DNA from 4 places in the Paenibacillus sp. GL_099_B genome. Region 1 is predicted to be linked to each of the others. Evidence: a T-box and tRNA genes for the amino acid it is inferred to sense, from the RefSeq annotation. Region 1 holds a T-box; the other regions hold tRNA genes.
What was found. A T-box is a leader RNA that pairs with one kind of tRNA and senses whether it is charged. The one in region 1 lies ahead of leuS (leucine--tRNA ligase), so its partner is inferred to be a tRNA-Leu.
Positions count from the first base shown of each region.

Region 2: it has a tRNA-Leu gene. The T-box ahead of leuS (leucine--tRNA ligase) is inferred to sense a tRNA for this amino acid. The anticodon was not compared.
Region 3: it has a tRNA-Leu gene. The T-box ahead of leuS (leucine--tRNA ligase) is inferred to sense a tRNA for this amino acid. The anticodon was not compared.
Region 4: it has a tRNA-Leu gene. The T-box ahead of leuS (leucine--tRNA ligase) is inferred to sense a tRNA for this amino acid. The anticodon was not compared.

Region 1 is NZ_CM174430.1:5,104,451-5,109,864, forward strand. It holds gene leuS (leucine--tRNA ligase) at 1-1,956, opposite strand, end outside; T-box leader at 2,029-2,296, opposite strand; gene AC3ITG_RS23215 (phosphotransferase family protein) at 2,395-3,351, opposite strand; gene AC3ITG_RS23220 (class I SAM-dependent DNA methyltransferase) at 3,530-4,300, opposite strand; gene AC3ITG_RS23225 (CvfB family protein) at 4,439-5,344, opposite strand; gene rsfS (ribosome silencing factor) at 5,341-5,414, opposite strand, start outside.
Region 2 is NZ_CM174430.1:6,184,056-6,189,469, reverse strand. It holds rRNA gene AC3ITG_RS28155 (23S ribosomal RNA) at 1-2,777, shown strand, start outside; rRNA gene rrf (5S ribosomal RNA) at 2,857-2,973, shown strand; tRNA gene AC3ITG_RS28145 (tRNA-Asn) at 3,058-3,133, shown strand; tRNA gene AC3ITG_RS28140 (tRNA-Thr) at 3,137-3,209, shown strand; tRNA gene AC3ITG_RS28135 (tRNA-Glu) at 3,220-3,291, shown strand; tRNA gene AC3ITG_RS28130 (tRNA-Val) at 3,415-3,490, shown strand; tRNA gene AC3ITG_RS28125 (tRNA-Gln) at 3,501-3,575, shown strand; tRNA gene AC3ITG_RS28120 (tRNA-Lys) at 3,592-3,667, shown strand; tRNA gene AC3ITG_RS28115 (tRNA-Leu) at 3,674-3,755, shown strand; tRNA gene AC3ITG_RS28110 (tRNA-Gly) at 3,764-3,838, shown strand; tRNA gene AC3ITG_RS28105 (tRNA-Arg) at 3,846-3,922, shown strand; tRNA gene AC3ITG_RS28100 (tRNA-Pro) at 3,939-4,012, shown strand; tRNA gene AC3ITG_RS28095 (tRNA-Gly) at 4,022-4,092, shown strand; gene ppc (phosphoenolpyruvate carboxylase) at 4,669-5,414, shown strand, end outside.
Region 3 is NZ_CM174430.1:5,968,546-5,973,959, reverse strand. It holds rRNA gene AC3ITG_RS27155 (23S ribosomal RNA) at 1-862, shown strand, start outside; tRNA gene AC3ITG_RS27150 (tRNA-Asn) at 930-1,005, shown strand; tRNA gene AC3ITG_RS27145 (tRNA-Ser) at 1,009-1,100, shown strand; tRNA gene AC3ITG_RS27140 (tRNA-Glu) at 1,107-1,178, shown strand; tRNA gene AC3ITG_RS27135 (tRNA-Val) at 1,247-1,322, shown strand; tRNA gene AC3ITG_RS27130 (tRNA-Met) at 1,341-1,414, shown strand; tRNA gene AC3ITG_RS27125 (tRNA-Asp) at 1,442-1,519, shown strand; tRNA gene AC3ITG_RS27120 (tRNA-Phe) at 1,616-1,691, shown strand; tRNA gene AC3ITG_RS27115 (tRNA-Thr) at 1,710-1,785, shown strand; tRNA gene AC3ITG_RS27110 (tRNA-Tyr) at 1,795-1,880, shown strand; tRNA gene AC3ITG_RS27105 (tRNA-Trp) at 1,887-1,960, shown strand; tRNA gene AC3ITG_RS27100 (tRNA-His) at 1,990-2,062, shown strand; tRNA gene AC3ITG_RS27095 (tRNA-Gln) at 2,076-2,150, shown strand; tRNA gene AC3ITG_RS27090 (tRNA-Gly) at 2,155-2,229, shown strand; tRNA gene AC3ITG_RS27085 (tRNA-Cys) at 2,236-2,309, shown strand; tRNA gene AC3ITG_RS27080 (tRNA-Leu) at 2,334-2,412, shown strand; gene AC3ITG_RS27075 (zinc-binding dehydrogenase) at 2,851-3,102, opposite strand; gene AC3ITG_RS27070 (GntR family transcriptional regulator) at 3,964-5,058, shown strand; gene AC3ITG_RS27065 (ABC transporter permease) at 5,332-5,414, shown strand, end outside.
Region 4 is NZ_CM174430.1:298,977-304,390, forward strand. It holds rRNA gene AC3ITG_RS01310 (23S ribosomal RNA) at 1-101, shown strand, start outside; rRNA gene rrf (5S ribosomal RNA) at 182-298, shown strand; tRNA gene AC3ITG_RS01320 (tRNA-Ile) at 337-410, shown strand; tRNA gene AC3ITG_RS01325 (tRNA-Ala) at 439-514, shown strand; tRNA gene AC3ITG_RS01330 (tRNA-Asn) at 516-591, shown strand; tRNA gene AC3ITG_RS01335 (tRNA-Glu) at 596-667, shown strand; tRNA gene AC3ITG_RS01340 (tRNA-Val) at 792-867, shown strand; tRNA gene AC3ITG_RS01345 (tRNA-Met) at 888-961, shown strand; tRNA gene AC3ITG_RS01350 (tRNA-Asp) at 989-1,066, shown strand; tRNA gene AC3ITG_RS01355 (tRNA-Phe) at 1,277-1,352, shown strand; tRNA gene AC3ITG_RS01360 (tRNA-Thr) at 1,371-1,446, shown strand; tRNA gene AC3ITG_RS01365 (tRNA-Tyr) at 1,456-1,541, shown strand; tRNA gene AC3ITG_RS01370 (tRNA-Lys) at 1,549-1,624, shown strand; tRNA gene AC3ITG_RS01375 (tRNA-Leu) at 1,631-1,711, shown strand; tRNA gene AC3ITG_RS01380 (tRNA-Gly) at 1,722-1,796, shown strand; tRNA gene AC3ITG_RS01385 (tRNA-Arg) at 1,804-1,880, shown strand; tRNA gene AC3ITG_RS01390 (tRNA-Leu) at 1,895-1,973, shown strand; tRNA gene AC3ITG_RS01395 (tRNA-Pro) at 1,981-2,054, shown strand; tRNA gene AC3ITG_RS01400 (tRNA-Gly) at 2,064-2,134, shown strand; gene iolD (3D-(3,5/4)-trihydroxycyclohexane-1,2-dione acylhydrolase (decyclizing)) at 2,456-4,321, shown strand; gene iolE (myo-inosose-2 dehydratase) at 4,436-5,338, shown strand.

The DNA of each region.
Region 1 (5,414 bases):
GTCATGGATTGCACCTGTATCTTCATTGATGAACAAACGCCATACACGTGACAGGAAGCGGTGCATGCCCTCAACCCCGTTAGCGTTCCACGGTTTTGTCGCTTCCAAAGGCCCCATGAACATTTCATACAGACGCAATGTATCTGCACCGAATTCATTGACGATCTCATCCGGGTTAATAACATTACCACGAGATTTACTCATCTTCTCATTGTTGGTTCCCAGGATCATACCTTGGTTGACCAGTTTGTGGAACGGCTCTTTGGTATGCACCACACCCAGATCATACAGCACTTTATGCCAGAAACGAGCGTACAGCAAGTGAAGCACCGCGTGCTCTGCTCCCCCGATGTACAGATCAACAGGAAGCCACTGCTGCTGTTTCTCCTGAGAGATCAGTTCCTTGTCATTGTGCGGATCGATAAAGCGCAGGTAATACCAGCAGCTACCGGCCCATTGTGGCATCGTGTTCGTCTCGCGACGTGCTTTCATTCCTGTTTCCGGATCTACGGTGTTAACCCATTCCGTAACATTCGCCAGTGGTGATTCTCCAGTACCCGAAGGTTTGATCTGGTCAATATCTGGCAACAGCAAAGGCAGTTGATCTTCCGGCACCGTCTTCATCGTTCCATCTTCCAGATGCAGAATCGGGATTGGCTCACCCCAGTAACGCTGACGGCTGAACAACCAGTCACGCAGACGGTAGGTCGTTTTGCCTTGTCCCTTACCGTTCTCTTCCAACCAGGCAATCATCTTCGCAATCGCTTCTTCGTTGTTCAATCCGTTCAGGAAATCGGAGTTCACATGCGGTCCGTCTCCGGAATACGCTTCTTGTGTCACGTCGCCACCCTGTACAACCTCAATGATGTCCAGACCAAACTGTTTCGCAAACTCCCAGTCACGAGCGTCATGTCCCGGAACGGCCATGATTGCCCCTGTGCCATATCCAGCCAGAACATAATCGGCGATCCAGATTGGCACCTTCGCTCCGTTTACCGGATTGATTGCATAAGTTCCTGTGAACACACCGGTTTTGTCTTTAGCCAAATCGGTGCGTTCCAGATCGCTCTTGCGAGCAGCTTGTTCCTGATATGCCTTGATTGCTTCACGCTGTTCTGTCGTTGTAATGACTTCCACCAGTTCATGCTCAGGTGCCAATACAGCATAACTTGCGCCGAACAACGTATCTGCACGTGTCGTAAATACCTTAATGACTTCTTCATGACCCTCAATGGCAAAAGTAACTTCCGCCCCGGTCGATTTGCCGATCCAGTTGCGCTGCATATCCTTGATGCTTTCCGACCAGTCCAGCTCTTCCAGGTCTTCCAGCAAACGCTCTGCATATTCCGTAATTCTCAATACCCATTGGCGCATCGGTTTACGAACGACCGGATGTCCACCACGCTCACTCTTACCGTCGATAACCTCTTCGTTCGCCAGTACCGTACCCAAAGCTTCACACCAGTTTACTGCCACTTCATCGACATAAGCCAAGCCTTTATTGTACAACTGGATGAAAATCCATTGCGTCCATTTATAGTATTCAGGGTCTGTTGTGCTGATCTCCCGATCCCAGTCATATGAGAAACCGAGTGACTTGATCTGGCGACGGAAATTGTCAATATTGCGGAATGTAATATGCCGCGGATGTTCACCTGTATCCAATGCATGCTGCTCAGCAGGCAGACCAAAAGCGTCCCAACCCATTGGATGCAATACATTGTAACCGCGCATACGTTTGTAACGGGAAACAATATCCGTTGCCGTGTATCCTTCTGGGTGACCTACGTGCAGGCCCGAACCGGATGGATACGGGAACATATCCAATGCATAGAACTTCGGTTTAACCGGGTCTTCACCCGTTTTAAACGTTTTATTGTCATCCCAGTATTGCTGCCAACTTTTCTCCATGGCTTGTGGTTGGTAGCCGTGTTTCGGCTGTTGGTTCTCACTCATCTATTGTTCCTCCTCTTGGTTATTCGCTTTTATTGCAACAAAAAAACCTCAGCATCCCGTAGCGTTTGCAGCGCTAGGGACGAGAGGTTGAATTCCCGTGGTACCACCCTAGTTAGCGGACGAACGTGCTTCGTCATCCACTCCCTTTGGACCTGTAACGGCGGTTAACCGATGCGGATTTCCATTCCTGAGCCCGAGTGTTACTTCGGTCGTTTGCAAGATGGTGTAATCACCGCATTTCTCCAAGGCGAGTTCGTGAAATACTGTCAACCGGCTTGCACCAACCGCCGGCTCTCTGTCATGTACAGGACTCACTACTGATCCTTATCATCGAAATATGTATACGATATGATCCGCACCATTATATAAAAAAGTAACACTAAAGTCAATATAATACGATCTGTTGCCTATAAACGATGCTATGCATCAGCATGCACATCAGAACGACTGGAATCGCTTGATTCCTTCTTCTAGGTTATCAATCGTCCACTGAATATGTTCCTTGTTATCGTATTGACGATAAGTACACTCGATTCTCAGCGCCAGATCAAAGTACAGATCATATAAAATTCTTCTTTTTCGTTCACTATCTGTTGTAGCTGCTCTTCCATATCCTTTGAGGAATCCTGGTGTATTATTAAAATGACTGAAGTAGTGCTCCATTAGAGGATCTGCCCAGAGGGATCGTTCGAAATCGATAATGGCTGTGATTTCCCCCGCCTCCACAAATAAATTCCCATCCCATAAATCCCAATGCACAAGCACAGGCTCTTTGACGTCATCCAGCATATCCGATTTTTCTTGAATCAAACGCTCCAGTTCCTCATAACGGATCGAAAATTCCACTCCCGCTTCTTTGCCATCTGCGAGCATATCATCCATCAGGCTCAGGAAAGCTTCTTTCCACGTCGCATGATGCGGTTTCTTTGAGGAAAAGTAACCATATTTCTCCCCTTTAATTTCATTGATCCGACGATTGTATGCACCCAGTTGCTGCTCAATGGATTCCTGCTCTTCTGCACTGTACTGATCCTTGACTTTGTTATAAGGCGTCCCTGGCATATACTCCATAATAAAATATTCTGCCGGAACCAGGGTGAGCGATGGATCATAGGCCAATACCCGGGGAACGGGTACATCCTGAAGCTCTGCTGCGAGTCGTAGTGCCTCAACCTCAGCAACCATGACATGCTGTTCACAGCGCATCAGCTTAATTCCATTAGAAGGAGCTATTTTGAGTACAACCTTCTGTCCGTCGTCCTTAGTGATAAAGTAAGCGTGGTTTGCCCAGCCGTCGATCATCTCTTTGTATTCTTGGATACCTGTGTTAAAATGCTGCTGCACAATTCCGTCTAACTGTTTGGAAGTCAACCTTGTTTTGTATGTACTTTCCATTCTGCACCCACCCAGAATTTTAATTTTCAGGATTCTACTATTTAAGAAAACGGTTTCCATTCAACTAGTATGGCTTTCTCTAACCCCGCTGGCAATAGCTTTTATTACATATAAAAAAACATTCTTTTACATAAAAAACTGCCCTTATGCATCATAAGGACAGCTCTACATCATAATCCTATTTCACGGCTACATAAAACAGACGCTGTGCGCCTTCTCCCGCTTCTTTCCACTCAAAATCAGCATATACACGTACATCTCTGAAACCGGCCTTCGTCAGCTCCAGCTTCATCCAGTCCGGATCATACGCACGCTGAACATGAACCTCTTCAAACCGCTGGTACATATCCTTACCGCTCTCAGCCACACGCGAAAAGATACTCAGATGATGCTCAATCTCACACCGATCATGATCCATATCACAGGTCCAAATATACGATACGGAACGTTCGTCCAACACAAAAGGTTGCTCCTCTTCGTATCGAATAAGGGTATTCGGATGATGTACATCGAACAGGAACGTGCCCTCCGGCTTCAACATCTCATAAGTACGCTGAAATGTACGAACGACATCCTCTTTTTCAAGCAAATAATTCACGCAATCACAGAACGATATCACCGAGTCCACAGGATCCGGTACTCTCCAGTCTCGCATATCCTGCTGTACCCAACGGACACTGCCTTCCCGATATAAGCGGTGTCCTTGAGGCGTTGCCTCCATTTTACTGCGTGCAACAGACAACATGTCTGCCGACAGGTCAATACCTGTAACTTCAAAGCCGGAGTTCACCAGTGGAATCGTAATTGAGCCGGTTCCACAGCCCAGTTCAGCCACACTTTTCGGCATGCCATGCCGTTCCCAAGCCGTTCTCGCAAACCTTATCCAGTCCGGATAAGGCATATCCTCCATTAATTCATCGTACACATAGGCAAATTTCCGGTAAGACATGTCAGGCACCGCACTTTCAATTTCATTTTCGAATCTCTTTTGAACAAAAGAAAAAGCAGGGGCGTCCGGAGTTCACCCAGCCTTGCCCTGCCTTTACTTGTGGATTCAAGCGCATGCTTGATCCATGATACCCGTTTGTTACTTGTCCTCGTTCTGATCCTGGGGTGTAGACTCTGTCAGATAGGTCCAGTTTTCCCTTTGAGTTACCAGACCATCCTTCATCAGTTTGCCCAAAGCCCGCTTGAAAGCGGATTTACTAATACCAAAGCGCTGCTTAATGATGTCCGGCGGGGTTGCATCCGAATACGGCATACCGCCCGTAGGGCGCTCTTTCATGAAAGCGAGCAGTTTGTCTGCATCTTCATTGCGACCGACCTCTTTGAGAGGAGACATCGCCAGATTGACACGTCCATCTTCCCGTACCATGGTTACCCGGCATTTCACCTTTTCACCTAGACGCAGCATACGATTTCGTTCCGAGGAATGAATCATGCCAATAGCGCCAAAGCCCAGCACACCACCGTCAACAAGTACAAAAGTACCCATCTGAAGTGGCTTGTACACCGTTGCTTCAACCCATTCATTGACCCAAGAGGTTGGCGCATGGAAGGACAATGGTGCAAGTTCACGTTCCCCAGCTAATTTCGCTCGCAAACGTCCTTGCTTGTCATGCTCCATAAGGACAAATACTTCATCGCCTACATGGGGACGTAATTCTTCCAACTCAGGTAATTCACGAATCGGGAGCAGCAATTGCCGCCCAAGCCCCATCTCGAGGAAACAGCCGAGGCGTGGATGAATATCGGCCACAACCAGTCGTCCCATTTCACCGAGTGTGAGATATGGTTTTTTCATGGTTGCCGCCAGGCGATCTTCTGTATCAAAGAACAGAAAGACCTCCAGCGATTCTCCAATTTTAATGTCCCGTGTGAGTTCCGTATAGTGAAGCAGTACATCTTCCGATCCTGTCGTCAAAAAGTAGCCAAATGGAGACACTTCACGTGAAACCGGCAAGTTGACGACTGTTCCTGCGATCAAACTCATACCGTTTCCACCACTTTGGCATCAGACCACAGTCGTTCAATGTTGTAATACTCACGCTCGTCGCGGTGGA
Region 2 (5,414 bases), 1.1 Mb from region 1:
TACTCATAACTGAATACATAGGTTATGTAGAGGCATACCAAGGGAACTGAAACATCTAAGTACCTTGAGGAAGAGAAAACAATAGTGATTCCGTCAGTAGCGGCGAGCGAACGCGGAGAAGCCCAAACCAGAGAGCTTGCTCTTTGGGGTTGTGGGACGTCTCACATGGAGTTACAAAGGAACCGGTTAAGCGAAGAGGTCTGGAAAGGCCCGCCAAAGAAGGTAAAAGCCCTGTAATTGAAAGTCTGTTCTCTCCGAGATGTATCCCGAGTAGTGCGGGGCACGTGAAACCCCGTATGAATCCGGCAGGACCATCTGCCAAGGCTAAATACTTCCTAGCGACCGATAGTGAAGCAGTACCGTGAGGGAAAGGTGAAAAGCACCCCGGAAGGGGAGTGAAATAGAACCTGAAACCGTGTGCTTACAAAAAGTCAGAGCCCGTTTTAGGGGTGATGGCGTGCCTTTTGTAGAATGAACCGGCGAGTTACGTTCCCGTGCAAGGTTAAGGTGAAGAGCCGGAGCCGCAGCGAAAGCGAGTCTGAATAGGGCGACTTAGTACGTGGACGTAGACCCGAAACCGGGTGATCTACCCCTGTCCAGGGTGAAGGTGCGGTAACACGCACTGGAGGCCCGAACCCACGCATGTTGAAAAATGCGGGGATGAGGTGGGGGTAGCGGAGAAATTCCAATCGAACTCGGAGATAGCTGGTTCTCCCCGAAATAGCTTTAGGGCTAGCCTCGGAAAACAGAGTCGTGGAGGTAGAGCACTGATTGGGTGCGGGGCCCGCAAGGGTTACCAAGCTCAGTCAAACTCCGAATGCCATAGACTTACTTCCGGGAGTCAGACAGTGAGTGCTAAGATCCATTGTCAAAAGGGAAACAGCCCAGACCATCAGCTAAGGTCCCCAAGTGTGTGTTAAGTGGGAAAGGATGTGGAGTTGCACAGACAACCAGGATGTTGGCTTAGAAGCAGCCACCATTGAAAGAGTGCGTAATAGCTCACTGGTCGAGTGACTCTGCGCCGAAAATGTAACGGGGCTAAACACACCACCGAAGCTATGGCTTGATGCTTTGCATCAGGGGTAGGGGAGCGTTGTATAAGGGTTGAAGGTGTACCGTAAGGAGCGCTGGACATTATACAAGTGAGAATGCCGGTATGAGTAACGAAAAGATCAGTGAGAATCTGATCCGCCGAAAGCCTAAGGGTTCCTGAGGAAGGCTCGTCCGCTCAGGGTAAGTCGGGACCTAAGGCGAGGCCGAAAGGCGTAGTCGAAGGACAACAGGTCGAAATTCCTGTACCACCGTAAGCCGTTATGAGCAATGGGGGGACGCAGCAGGGTAGTGACGCGGACTGATGGATGTCCGTCTAAGCAGTGAGGCTGATGTGTAGGCAAATCCGCACATCGTAAGGCTGGACTGTGATGGGGAGCGAAAATTATAGTAGCGAAGGTCATGATCTCACACTGCCAAGAAAAGCCTCTAGCCAGGTGATGGTGCCCGTACCGCAAACCGACACAGGTAGGCGAGAAGAGAATTCTAAGGCGCGCGGAAGAACTCTCGTTAAGGAACTCGGCAAAATGACCCCGTAACTTCGGGAGAAGGGGTGCCCCGGTAGTGTGAATAGCACGAGGGGGCCGCAGTGAAAAGGCCCAAGCGACTGTTTAGCAAAAACACAGGTCTGTGCGAAGCCGTAAGGCGAAGTATACGGGCTGACGCCTGCCCGGTGCTGGAAGGTTAAGGGGAGCGGTTAGGAGCAATCCGAAGCTGTGAACCGAAGCCCCAGTAAACGGCGGCCGTAACTATAACGGTCCTAAGGTAGCGAAATTCCTTGTCAGGTAAATTCTGACCCGCACGAATGGCGTAACGACTTGGGCGCTGTCTCAACGAGAGATCCGGTGAAATTTTAATACCTGTGAAGATGCAGGTTACCCGCGACAAGACGGAAAGACCCCATGGAGCTTTACTGCAGCTTGATATTGAATTTGGGTACGATCTGTACAGGATAGGTGGGAGCCTTTGAAGCAGGAGCGCAAGCTTCTGTGGAGGCACCGTTGGGATACCACCCTGATCGTATCTAGGTTCTAACCTGGTACCGTAATCCGGTGCGGGGACAGTGTCAGGTGGGCAGTTTGACTGGGGCGGTCGCCTCCTAAAGAGTAACGGAGGCGCCCAAAGGTTCCCTCAGAATGGTTGGAAATCATTCGAAGAGTGCAAAGGCATAAGGGAGCTTGACTGCGAGACCTACAAGTCGAGCAGGGACGAAAGTCGGGCTTAGTGATCCGGTGGTACCGCATGGAAGGGCCATCGCTCAACGGATAAAAGCTACCCTGGGGATAACAGGCTTATCTCCCCCAAGAGTCCACATCGACGGGGAGGTTTGGCACCTCGATGTCGGCTCATCGCATCCTGGGGCTGAAGTAGGTCCCAAGGGTTGGGCTGTTCGCCCATTAAAGCGGTACGCGAGCTGGGTTCAGAACGTCGTGAGACAGTTCGGTCCCTATCTGTCGTGGGCGTAGGAAATTTGAGAGGAGCTGTCCTTAGTACGAGAGGACCGGGATGGACGTACCGCTGGTGTACCAGTTGTTCCGCCAGGAGCACCGCTGGGTAGCTATGTACGGAAGGGATAAGCGCTGAAAGCATCTAAGCGTGAAGCCCCCCTCAAGATGAGATTTCCCAGTATGTAAGACCCCTTGAAGACGACGAGGTAGATAGGCTGGGGGTGGAAGTGCAGCAATGCATGGAGCTGACCAGTACTAATCGGTCGAGGGCTTATCCAATATGCAAGTTGTAAGTCGCACATTTCGTTTCGGATCTAGTTTTCAGAGAATGATCTCTGAATGTAAGCTAAGCTATGCGTTTGGTGGCGATGGCGGAGGGGTTCCACACGTACCCATCCCGAACACGACCGTTAAGCCCTCTAGCGCCGATGGTACTTGGACCGCAGGGTCCTGGGAGAGTAGGACGCCGCCAAGCGAACTCTTTCATCTTACATAGAAAACAGGCTCTGCATGTTGACGTTGTACGATGAATTGCATTTGCACTGCAAATGCATATTATTCCCTGATAGCTCAGTTGGTAGAGCACTCGACTGTTAATCGAGTTGTCACAGGTTCGAGTCCTGTTCGGGGAGCCATTTGCTCTCATAGCTCAGTAGGTAGAGTGCATCCATGGTAAGGATGAGGTCACCGGTTCGATCCCGGTTGAGAGCTTTGGAAATGGGGCCCGTTGGTCAAGGGGTTAAGACACCTCCCTTTCACGGAGGTAACAGGGGTTCGAATCCCCTACGGGTCATAGCTATATTTATTAGCTTAATAAAGGGATGAGAATCCCAAAGGTTCGTCGGAGGATAAACTTCGTTAGTAATGGCTTCGCAGTCTCGAACGAAGTGAGAGTATCCCCTACGGGTCATAGGATGGAGGCTTAGCTCAGCTGGGAGAGCATCTGCCTTACAAGCAGAGGGTCGGGGGTTCGATCCCCTCAGCCTCCACCACTTAACTTAATGGGGATTAGCCAAGCGGTAAGGCAACGGACTTTGACTCCGTCATGCATAGGTTCAAATCCTATATCCCCAGCCATTTTAAATTTTAGTTTGAGTCATTAGCTCAGTTGGTAGAGCACCTGACTTTTAATCAGGGTGTCGAAGGTTCGAGCCCTTCATGACTCACCATTACATGCGCGTGTGGCGGAATTGGCAGACGCACTAGACTTAGGATCTAGCGTTTCACGACGTGGGGGTTCAAGTCCCTCCACGCGCATAGGTTTTGCGGACGTGGCTCAGCGGTAGAGCATCGCCTTGCCAAGGCGAGGGTCGTGGGTTCGATTCCCATCGTCCGCTCCAATATTTTGCGCCCTTAGCTCAGCTGGATAGAGCGTTTGACTACGAATCAAAAGGCCGGGAGTTCGAATCTCTCAGGGCGCGCCATTATTTTCATAAGTATCGGGATGTAGCTCAGCTTGGTAGAGCACCTGGTTTGGGACCAGGGGGTCGCATGTTCAAATCGTGTCATCCCGATTTTTATATGCGGGTGTAGTTCAATGGTAGAACTTTAGCCTTCCAAGCTAATAGCGTGGGTTCGATTCCCATCACCCGCTTCATGATTCATTGAAAAGTCTCTGTATATACAGAGACTTTTCTTTTTATTTGTAGGAAAAACACTTCATTAAAATACCAATCTCCCCTCTATTCGTTTGATAAGTGAAAGAATACCTCAACTCTCTTCATTCATTTCTGCTAAAAGAAGCAAAAAATTATAAATACACTCTTTAATTTATTGCATCACTGTGATAAAGTATACAAAAGCTTGCTTTGCCGGTCATGTTTCTTTATGTTTCGTCTGGTTTGTAACAATGGAAATAGAGCAGATACGAATTCATTCAGGTGCAATGAACATTCCCAGTCTAACTGTATATTTATGAAAAATTAAGAATAGGTATGAGTTATTCGAGTAATGAAAAGTACGTGAAAAAGGTATCATGCGACAGCATTTGACCATTAATCGAAGCAGAACAAGAAAATGAATAATAAAGCGTGTTTTTGTGCTGTAAATCAGGGTAAATCCCCATTTTTACTAGTAGAAAAATAAAGATTTTCGTGCCATTTTATTGTATGATGTTATGAAGGTGTCAAATTTACGTGTACGAATGGAACGATCAGATGGGAGGATAAGCATGACTGAAACTATGGTAACCGCCAGCAAAAGCCAATCCAACAACCTGCTTCGGCGAGACGTGCGGTTCCTGGGCAATATACTCGGAGAAGTTCTTGTCCATCAAGGAGGCACGGAGCTTCTAGATATCGTTGAGAAGATTCGGGAAACGAGCAAATCGTTGCGTGCAGAGTTCTTGCCAGAACTTTATGCAGAGTTCAAAACGATGATCCAGGAATTAGACTCGGAAAATCGTCATCAGGTGATTCGAGCTTTTGCGATTTATTTTCAATTAGTTAACATTGCTGAACAAAACCATCGGATCCGGCGTAAACGGGATTATGAACGTTCTGCAGGGGACGCTGTGCAGCCAGGATCGATTGAAAAAGCAGTACAAGATCTGAAGGAACGCGGACTGTCTCACACGGAAGTAGAGGATATTCTAGACGAATTATCGCTGGAATTGGTGATGACAGCTCATCCAACTGAAGCCATGCGTCGGGTTATACTGGACATCCACAAACGGATATCCGAAGATGTCATGCTGCTTGATAATCCTACGCTGACGTTGCGTGAACGTGAACAGTTGCGGGAGAAGCTGCTTAACGAAGTCATTACACTATGGCAGACTGATGAGCTTCGTGACCGTAAACCGACTGTGCTCGATGAAGTACGGAACGGAATGTATTACTTTCATGAAACGTTGTTCCATGTACTTCCGGATGTATACCAGGAGCTTGAACGCTGCCTGAATAAATTTTATCCTGA
Region 3 (5,414 bases), 860 kb from region 1:
AAGATGCAGGTTACCCGCGACAAGACGGAAAGACCCCATGGAGCTTTACTGCAGCTTGATATTGAATTTGGGTACGATCTGTACAGGATAGGTGGGAGCCTTTGAAACGTGAGCGCCAGCTTGCGTGGAGGCACCGTTGGGATACCACCCTGATCGTATCTAGGTTCTAACCTGGTACCGTAATCCGGTGCGGGGACAGTGTCAGGTGGGCAGTTTGACTGGGGCGGTCGCCTCCTAAAGAGTAACGGAGGCGCCCAAAGGTTCCCTCAGAATGGTTGGAAATCATTCGAAGAGTGCAAAGGCATAAGGGAGCTTGACTGCGAGACCTACAAGTCGAGCAGGGACGAAAGTCGGGCTTAGTGATCCGGTGGTACCGCATGGAAGGGCCATCGCTCAACGGATAAAAGCTACCCTGGGGATAACAGGCTTATCTCCCCCAAGAGTCCACATCGACGGGGAGGTTTGGCACCTCGATGTCGGCTCATCGCATCCTGGGGCTGAAGTAGGTCCCAAGGGTTGGGCTGTTCGCCCATTAAAGCGGTACGCGAGCTGGGTTCAGAACGTCGTGAGACAGTTCGGTCCCTATCTGTCGTGGGCGTAGGAAATTTGAGAGGAGCTGTCCTTAGTACGAGAGGACCGGGATGGACGTACCGCTGGTGTACCAGTTGTTCCGCCAGGAGCACCGCTGGGTAGCTATGTACGGAAGGGATAAGCGCTGAAAGCATCTAAGCGTGAAGCCCCCCTCAAGATGAGATTTCCCAGTATGTAAGACCCCTTGAAGACGACGAGGTAGATAGGCTGGGGGTGGAAGTGCAGCAATGCATGGAGCTGACCAGTACTAATCGGTCGAGGGCTTATCCAATATGCAAGTTGTAAATCGCAAATTTCGTTTCGGATCTAGTTTTCAGAGAATGATCTCTGAAGCATATTCCCTGATAGCTCAGTTGGTAGAGCACTCGACTGTTAATCGAGTTGTCACAGGTTCGAGCCCTGTTCGGGGAGCCATATGGAGAGGTGTCCGAGCTGGCCGAAGGAGCACGATTGGAAATCGTGTAGGCGCCACAAGCGTCTCGAGGGTTCGAATCCCTCTCTCTCCGCCATAGTAAGGCCCGTTGGTCAAGGGGTTAAGACACCTCCCTTTCACGGAGGTAACAGGGGTTCGAATCCCCTACGGGTCATATTTAACTTCAAAAAAAGAAGTTGATTTACACAGCAGTTTTATGATAAGATCATAAATGTGTTGTTCGGAGGCTTAGCTCAGCTGGGAGAGCATCTGCCTTACAAGCAGAGGGTCGGGGGTTCGAACCCCTCAGCCTCCACCATATAACTTTTAATAACGACGCGGGGTGGAGCAGCCCGGTAGCTCGTCGGGCTCATAACCCGAAGGCCGCAGGTTCAAATCCTGCCCCCGCAATTATACTTTCTTTCAAGAAAGTGATCTGGAACCGTGGTGTAGTTGGCCTAACATGCCTGCCTGTCACGCAGGAGATCGCGGGTTCGAATCCCGTCGGTTCCGCCATTTTAATCTTTACATGAGGAATTTGTTCACTTAATCTGCTATATGGCACCGAACGCCCTAGATAAAGTGTAACGTTTCAAGATTAAACTTTATTGTGGCTCGGTAGCTCAGTCGGTAGAGCAGAGGACTGAAAATCCTCGTGTCGGCGGTTCGATTCCGTCCCGAGCCACCATTTATCACAACATAATACGCCGGTGTAGCTCAACTGGTAGAGCAACTGACTTGTAATCAGTAGGTTGGGGGTTCAAGTCCTCTCGCCGGCACCATGTAATCCTGGAGGATTAGCGAAGTGGCCAAACGCATCAGACTGTAAATCTGCTCCCGTACGGGTTCGGTGGTTCGAATCCATCATCCTCCACCAGTTTTTAGGGGCATAGTTTAAAGGTAGAACAACGGTCTCCAAAACCGTTGGTGTGGGTTCAATTCCTGCTGCCCCTGCCAATTAACTTTTAAGAACATATTGTATTATGGCGGTCGTGGCGAAGTGGTTAACGCACCGGTTTGTGGATCCGGCATTCGGGGGTTCAATTCCCCTCGATCGCCCCTTTGTTTTTTTTGGGGATTAGCCAAGCGGTAAGGCAACGGACTTTGACTCCGTCATGCATAGGTTCAAATCCTATATCCCCAGCCATTATGCGGACGTGGCTCAGCGGTAGAGCATCGCCTTGCCAAGGCGAGGGTCGCGGGTTCGATTCCCGTCGTCCGCTCCAAAATGTGGCGCCATAGCCAAGTGGTAAGGCACAGCTCTGCAAAAGCTTTATCCCCAGTTCGAATCTGGGTGGCGCCTCCAGTATATTTTTATAAAACATGATATGCCGGCGTGGCGGAATGGCAGACGCGCTCGACTCAAAATCGAGTGGGAAACCGTGGAGGTTCGAGTCCTCTCGCCGGTATTCAATCAAGTAAGTAAAAGCTCATTAGATGTAAAATCTAATGAGCTTTTTTTATTTCGCAGATATTAAGATGAAGTGTAGGAGAATCCAACATGATGTACTTGGGCAAATACGTGGCATTCTGGTATCTCTAGATCGTAAGCACTGCTTTACCCGTAAACTGGAGATCTATCAATTGATGTTCGTCTGCGTCAATTTCTTCCCATGATTTCTGCACTTGGATTATGGTTTGTAATTGCCCTTTAGCAACCAACTGTGCAAGCATGGCGCGGGCTCGTGGCGGTAGATTTCTTCACCTAGAAAAAAGCTATACAGTGTTCTTCTACCCAAGCCGAGAATATTCAAAGTTGTGCTTTCCGATGAGGAATGACCCAGTGAAAGGAAGAGAGCGGCGAGCGTATCCCCTCCTACAGGATCAATGATAAATCGTAAGGTCCACTAGCGGAATAGTTTTGTCATTTCATCCCCGACAAGGACTTCATTTGCTCCAAAAGCTCTAACTTGCTCCGCCTTTGATTCGGAGCGAGCAACACCAATTGTGTAAGCACCCGACAAGGCGGCCATTTGATGAGCGAATAATCCGACTCCCCCGGTTGATCCCGTTACCAGCACTCGCTTGCCGAGCAGCAATCCCCCTCTTTGCGTAGAGCGTTTAGAGCCGACAAACCAGCGACAGGCAATGTAGCGCACTGGCTAGGTGGGAGTCTCATGCGATTTACGGGATTCAGACCTTCAAGAAACACCATCCAGCTTTATTTGTAGACTCTAAGTATGAGTGGTTTCATCTCATGATGGAGAAGTATGTGGACATTCGCAAGTATTGGATAGAAAAGCGTTGACTGCAGAACAGGATTTTCACGACACGTGTTTGCTGCATTGGATTGTGCTGTTGATTTTTCATTATGAAGACTCACAATAAAGTCCTCGTCATGTTAACAGAATGAATAATGAGGTGTGTATTATAAAAGCCAGGTATAACACGATTACTACGCTTGATGGGAAATAAACAGAGAGACAGTCCCCCAACGGGTTTTTCAGAAATCCGGAAAAAAGTCCAAAGGATAAAATGAAGCTTGTTTGGGAAGGGAGTCCAAGTGACTCATAGTACTGAAAAAACTAAGGCAACATAACCCTGGAAGGGAAGTATCTTACAGAGATTAACACAGTGCTTTGCGAGTACGAGATGGATAGGATCACGACCGGAGGTTAAATACTTGGCCATCCTTGCTAGAATGAAACAGGGGTCATTATATTGTAATTCGAGTGTTTGTTGTTCCAAGACTGCGACATGCGTTCTTTCCTTCGTCTAAAATGACTGCTTTTGGTTATTGCCACGAGCCCTTACGAAGTAGTGACAATATACGGGCGACTAGCTTGTTTCTTCGTTCTGCCTAATAACCGCGAAGTGTGGAGTCTTCTCTCCATGCTTCACCGCTCATTCCATAACTTCAGAAGAGGCTTTGAATTTTGTTTCCTTGTATCATAAAACTTGACACAGATGGAAGCGGGAGGGTACAGTGAAGTATAAGATTACATGAGGAGAATGAAGCTGTGGCTAAGTACTCGGTTATCAAAGAAGATATTAAGCAAAGGCTGATAAGAGGAGAGTGGACTGAGAACTATAGGTTGCCATCCAGCCGCGAGTTCGCCCAATATTATGAGTCTAGTGTGAATACGATTGAAAAGGCGATTAAGGAGTTGGCGGAGGAAGGTTGGCTCATCCGGGATAGTCGTAGAGGAACCTTTATGAATAAAGGGAAGGAAACTTTGCAAAGTGGTACGCGTCTGGTGGCTGCTTTTGTTTTTGGCATTGATAATCCGATTTGGGCGACTGCGCTGCGAGGTGTGGAAGATACCTTATTTTTACGGGGCTATCAGCTGTTGAGTTCAAGTGATGATCGAAATCTTGAAAAGCTGGAATCCCTCGTACGAGGGGCAGTCGAAAGAAAGGTAGAAGGGGTTATCTTAAGTCCCTTTATGAGCGAAGGGCATGAAGAGATTAATAATCGGATCTTCTCCTTACTTCAGGATTATGGGATCAAATACATAAGCTTGGATCGGGTGGTCTATAACACAAGCATTCCCTATATAACCAGCGATAATATTGCGGGCGCTTACAACCTAACCAAACTGCTCATCGAACAAGGACATAGGCGAATATTATTTATTAAAAATAGTAATATAAGCACGATAAATGAACGGCTTATGGGCTTTAAGCAGGCTTTTATTGACTCGGAACTAGCGTATTCTGATGAATTTGAAGTCTTTATTTCAACCAAGTATGAGGATTTCTCCGATGAATTTGATGATTACTGTAAAATTTTAGAGAAAAAAATGAAAGAGATGCAGTTCACAGCTGTATTTACTGCGAATGATCAAATTGCCGAGGCTGCCATCCGTTCCTTAGAAAATCTGAATTATCGTATACCTGAGGATGTATCGTTCGTTACCTATGATGCAGAAAATTTAAATCGCAGAATCAAATTAAATGTAACTGGGGTCACACAGCCTTTTTATGAAATGGGACAATGTGCTGCGCAATTATTGCTGAACATGATTGCTGACAATGAAGACCCATTGTTTTACGGACAAGTTTGCAAATCGAACATTTATATCGGGGAGTCTGTTAATTCGATATCTGAATGATCTTTTTTGGCATAAATTTATTGAGCGGCTTCATTGAAATTCCGTTGCGGACTTTCGATGAGGTCGCTTTTTTTGATTCGTGTTTGGATAACTAATAAGTGAAATTAGGGCTTTCAACTAACGTCTGTATCATTTATTGTATCATTAATAATCTAATTATAAATAAAATATTGACACAGATATTCATTGGTTGTATTGTTTGTTGTAAGCGGTAACAATTATTTTTCTGGAGGAGCTTTAAGTGCTAAGTTTTTGAAGGGGGAAAGAGCAGAGATGGTAACTTCACACAAGTTTTTTAAACGTTTTTGGAAGCAAAGGTATTTATTTTTAATGGTCTTGCCTGGCTTTTTGGTTGT
Region 4 (5,414 bases), 2.3 Mb from region 1:
GTATGTAAGACCCCTTGAAGACGACGAGGTAGATAGGCTGGGGGTGGAAGTGCAGCAATGCATGGAGCTGACCAGTACTAATCGGTCGAGGGCTTATCCAATATGCAAGTTGTAAATCGCACATTTCGTTTCGGATCTAGTTTTCAGAGAATAAACTCTGAGATGTAAGCTAAGCTATGCGTTTGGTGGCGATGGCGGAGGGGTTCCACACGTACCCATCCCGAACACGACCGTTAAGCCCTCTAGCGCCGATGGTACTTGGACCGCAGGGTCCTGGGAGAGTAGGACGCCGCCAAGCGAAACCCCTTTGGGGTATTTTTTTTCGGTTTTTCATAGGGGCCCTTAGCTCAGTTGGTTAGAGCGCACCTCTGATAAGGGTGAGGCCGGTGGTTCGAGTCCACCAGGGCCCATAGTAATACCAGATATACTAAAGTGTATGGGGCCATAGCTCAGCTGGGAGAGCGCCTGCCTTGCAAGCAGGAGGTCAGCGGTTCGATCCCGCTTGGCTCCACCATTCCCTGATAGCTCAGTTGGTAGAGCACTCGACTGTTAATCGAGTTGTCACAGGTTCGAGTCCTGTTCGGGGAGCCATTAAGGCCCGTTGGTCAAGGGGTTAAGACACCTCCCTTTCACGGAGGTAACAGGGGTTCGAATCCCCTACGGGTCATAGCTATATTTATTAGCTTAAAAAAGGGATGAGAATCCCAAAGGTTCGTCGGAGGATAAACTTCGTTAGCAATGGCTTCGCAGTCTCGAACGAAGTGAGAGTATCCCCTACGGGTCATATATATGGAGGCTTAGCTCAGCTGGGAGAGCATCTGCCTTACAAGCAGAGGGTCGGGGGTTCGAACCCCTCAGCCTCCACCATATCATTTTCTGAATAACGACGCGGGGTGGAGCAGCCCGGTAGCTCGTCGGGCTCATAACCCGAAGGCCGCAGGTTCAAATCCTGCCCCCGCAATTATACTTTCTCTGAAGAAAGTGATATGGAACCGTGGTGTAGTTGGCCTAACATGCCTGCCTGTCACGCAGGAGATCGCGGGTTCGAATCCCGTCGGTTCCGCCATCTTGATTTTGCTTCAGGGATGAGAATCCGTTTTTGGGTTCGTCGGAGTATTCACTTCGAGAGCATCAGCTTCGCAGTCTCGAACGAAGTGAGAGTATCCCGTCGGTTCCGCCATTTTAATCTTTACATGAGGAAGTTGTTCACTTAATCTGCTATATGGCACCGAACGCCTTAGATAAAGTGCAACGTATCAAGATTAAACTTTATTGTGGCTCGGTAGCTCAGTCGGTAGAGCAGAGGACTGAAAATCCTCGTGTCGGCGGTTCGATTCCGTCCCGAGCCACCATTTATCACAACTTAATATGCCGGTGTAGCTCAACTGGTAGAGCAACTGACTTGTAATCAGTAGGTTGGGGGTTCAAGTCCTCTCGCCGGCACCATGTAATCCTGGAGGATTAGCGAAGCGGCCAAACGCATCAGACTGTAAATCTGCTCCCGTACGGGTTCGGTGGTTCGAATCCATCATCCTCCACCAGTTTTTTGAGTCATTAGCTCAGTTGGTAGAGCACCTGACTTTTAATCAGGGTGTCGAAGGTTCGAGCCCTTCATGACTCACCATTATATGCGCGTGTGGCGGAATTGGCAGACGCACTAGACTTAGGATCTAGCGTCTTTGACGTGGGGGTTCAAGTCCCTCCACGCGCATCCTTTATAAGCGGACGTGGCTCAGCGGTAGAGCATCGCCTTGCCAAGGCGAGGGTCGCGGGTTCGATTCCCGTCGTCCGCTCCAATATTTTGCGCCCTTAGCTCAGCTGGATAGAGCGTTTGACTACGAATCAAAAGGCCGGGAGTTCGAATCTCTCAGGGCGCGCCATTATAACTTCATATGCCGGCGTGGCGGAATGGCAGACGCGCTCGACTCAAAATCGAGTGGGAAACCGTGGAGGTTCGAGTCCTCTCGCCGGTATAGATAACGGGATGTAGCTCAGCTTGGTAGAGCACCTGGTTTGGGACCAGGGGGTCGCATGTTCAAATCGTGTCATCCCGATTTTTACATGCGGGTGTAGTTCAATGGTAGAACTTTAGCCTTCCAAGCTAATAGCGTGGGTTCGATTCCCATCACCCGCTTTATAGAAGTGTAAAAAAAAGAGATGGTTTCTGCCATCTCTTTTTTTTGCATTTTTTAACGTTTCCATTGCTCTCTGAACATTCACTCCAATACTATTAACTTATCGGATCATAGCTTTATTAACAGTGGGATAATACACAATACCACAGTGATAAAGCTATGTTTATTTGCCGTTTTGTAAAACGCTTACAAAAATATCTTGCCTAATCCTTCAGCCTGTAATACTATATCAATTAAGCGCTTAACCTTTAGGGGTAAGGCGCTTAAACTTAACGTAGATTAAGCGCTTAACCCCTAAAGGGAAGGGAGATGATCATTCCATGACAACCATTAGACTGACGATGGCTCAGGCACTGCTCCGATATCTGGATCAGCAATATATTTCCGTTGATGGGGTAGAAACCAAGTTTGTGAAAGGCGTTATCGGCATTTTTGGTCACGGCAACGTAACTGGTATTGGAGAGGCACTGGAGCGTAGTCCTGGAAGTCTAACGTATATGCAGGGTAAAAATGAACAAGGCATGGTACATACGGCAGCGGCCTATGCCAAGCAGAAGAACCGTAGACAGATTTATGCCTGCACGACATCCATCGGACCAGGTGCACTGAACATGATTACCGCAGCGGCAACCGCGACGGTCAATCGGATTCCTGTTTTACTGCTTCCGGGTGATAACTTTGCCACACGTGAGCCCGATCCCGTGCTGCAACAACTGGAGGTAAGCGGCGATTATACCATTTCAGCCACTGATCCGTTCAAAGCGGTCAGTAAATACTGGGATCGCATCGTACGTCCCGAACAGCTGATGATTGCTGCCACGCAGGCGATGCGCGTGCTGATGGACCCGGCGGAGACGGGCGCGGTAACGCTGGCGCTGCCGCAGGATGTGCAGGCAGAGGCGTACGATTACCCTGAATCGTTCTTCGCCCGCAAGGTGCATTACCTGGACCGTCGTCCACCGGTCCAGGCGGCAATTGAACGGGCAACGCAGCAGATTGCCCGTGGCAGGAAGCCGCTGATCGTAGCAGGCGGCGGCGTGTTGTATGCCGAGGCATCCACACAGCTGGCTGAATTCGCCGAGGCATTTGGCATTCCGGTTGCCGAGACGCAGGCTGGCAAAAGTGCCCTGGCGTGGGACCACCCACTTAATGTGGGAGCCATCGGTGTTACCGGCTCGCTGGCTGCCAACAGGCTTGCCAGGGAAGCAGATGTGGTAATCGGCGTCGGCACTCGGTTCTCGGATTTTACGACGGCGTCCCGGTCTGCTTTTCAGCATCCCGAAGTGGCTTTCATCAATATTAACCTGAACGGCATGGATGCCGCCAAATTGGGTGGGGAAGCGATTTTGGCTGATGCACGGGAAGGTCTGCAAGCTCTGCAAACGGCTTTACAGGGACGGCAGTACCACAGTGGATACGGAACATCCGAGATCGCCGATCTGCGGGATGAATGGAACGATGAGGTGAATCGACTCTATGGACTGCAACATGAGGCAGGACTGGCACAGACGACCGCGGTCGGTATTATTAATCGGAGCATTGACCCTTCTTCCGTCATTGTGTGCGCGGCGGGAAGTTTGCCTGGAGACTTGCACCGTCTGTGGCGCGCGTCTGCACCGAAAACATACCACATGGAGTATGGCTTCTCCTGTATGGGCTATGAGGTGAGCGGGGCATTCGGGGCAGCTCTTGCCGAGCCGGATCGTGAAGTGTATGCCATGGTGGGTGACGGTAGTTACCTGATGCTGCATTCTGAACTGGTGACGAGCTTGCAGGAACAGAAGAAGATGACCATTTTACTATTCAATAACAATGGATTTCAGTGTATTCACAATTTGCAACGGGAGCACGGAAGTGACGGTTTCGGCAATGAGTTTCGTTATCGGGAAGCGGAGAGCGGACGACTGACCGGGGATTACATGCCTATGGATTTTGCAGCCCATGCCCGCAGCCTTGGAGCCAAAGCCTATAGGGCAGAGACGACAGAACAATTAGAGCAGGCGATCAGAGATGCACGGAATGAGACCGTGACTACACTAATCGAAATTCCAGTCGTGCCCGGAACCAATGCAGGCGGATATGAGTCCTGGTGGAATGTAGGCGTTCCAGAAGTATCCAACGAGGAAAAGGTGGTAACGGCTCATCACGCGATGCAGGCAAACCGTGCCAAAGCTAGACTCATTTAATTGAGCATATCATCAATCCAAAGAGTGACTTTCAATCAGCATGATATAGATGGCAATGCGCGCGTTAAATCGAATGATGCAAAAATGTTGAACCATAAAAGGAGACGTGGAGCTATGAACAAGCTGCCATTTCAGCTCGGGATTCATCCGATCAACTGGGTCGGAGAGGATGTAAAGGAGCATGGTGATGCAACAACATGTAAACAGATTCTGGATGACATTCAGCGACTTGGCCTGACAGGTACGGAGATGGGACGCAAATATCCCACGGATCCAGACACATTGCGGGAGGAGCTGGGCAAGCGCAATATACGCCTCGTTTCCCAGTGGAAATCGGTATTGTTCTCTGACCCGGCGTATCGTCAGTCTGAGCTGGACAGCTATCGCAGACACGCGGAGTTCCTGCAATCGATGGGCAGCACGGTGATTAGCACGGCGGAAGTAGGTGGCTCCCTGCATTTCGATCCAAGGCGGACACCGCATGAAAAAGAAGTGCTGAGACTCAGTGAATCGGAATGGCACATCCTTGCTAAGGGGCTGAACGAAGCAGGTGCCATCGCCCGTGAGCACGGGTTGAAGCTGACGTACCATCATCATGGCGGCACCGTTGTTGAGCAGCCGGATGAGATCGATAAATTGATGGAACTGACTGACCCATCTCTTGTTTATTTGCTCTATGACACAGGTCATGCTTACTACGGCGGAGCCGACCCGTTAGCTCTCCTACGCAAGCATTATGACCGGATTGCCTATATTCATCTGAAGGATATCCGTCCTCAAGTGCTGGAAGAAGCACGGGCGGAACAGTCTGATTTTGTGGGCTGTATTCGTAAAGGGGTTTTTACGGTTCCCGGAGATGGATGTATTGATTTTGCACCGATTCTGCAGGAGTTAGTCACACGGGGGTATGATGGCTGGGCGATGCTTGAAGGGGAACAGGACCCTGCGATTCATAATCCGTATGAGTATGCGCGGCGATCGTTGCAATATATGGAGTCCTTATACCAGCACAGCTGATAAAGTCATGGCAATCGGGAGAGAACCATACCATGAGGTAAACCAGATTATGAGTGTGAGTTTGATGAATGTATCA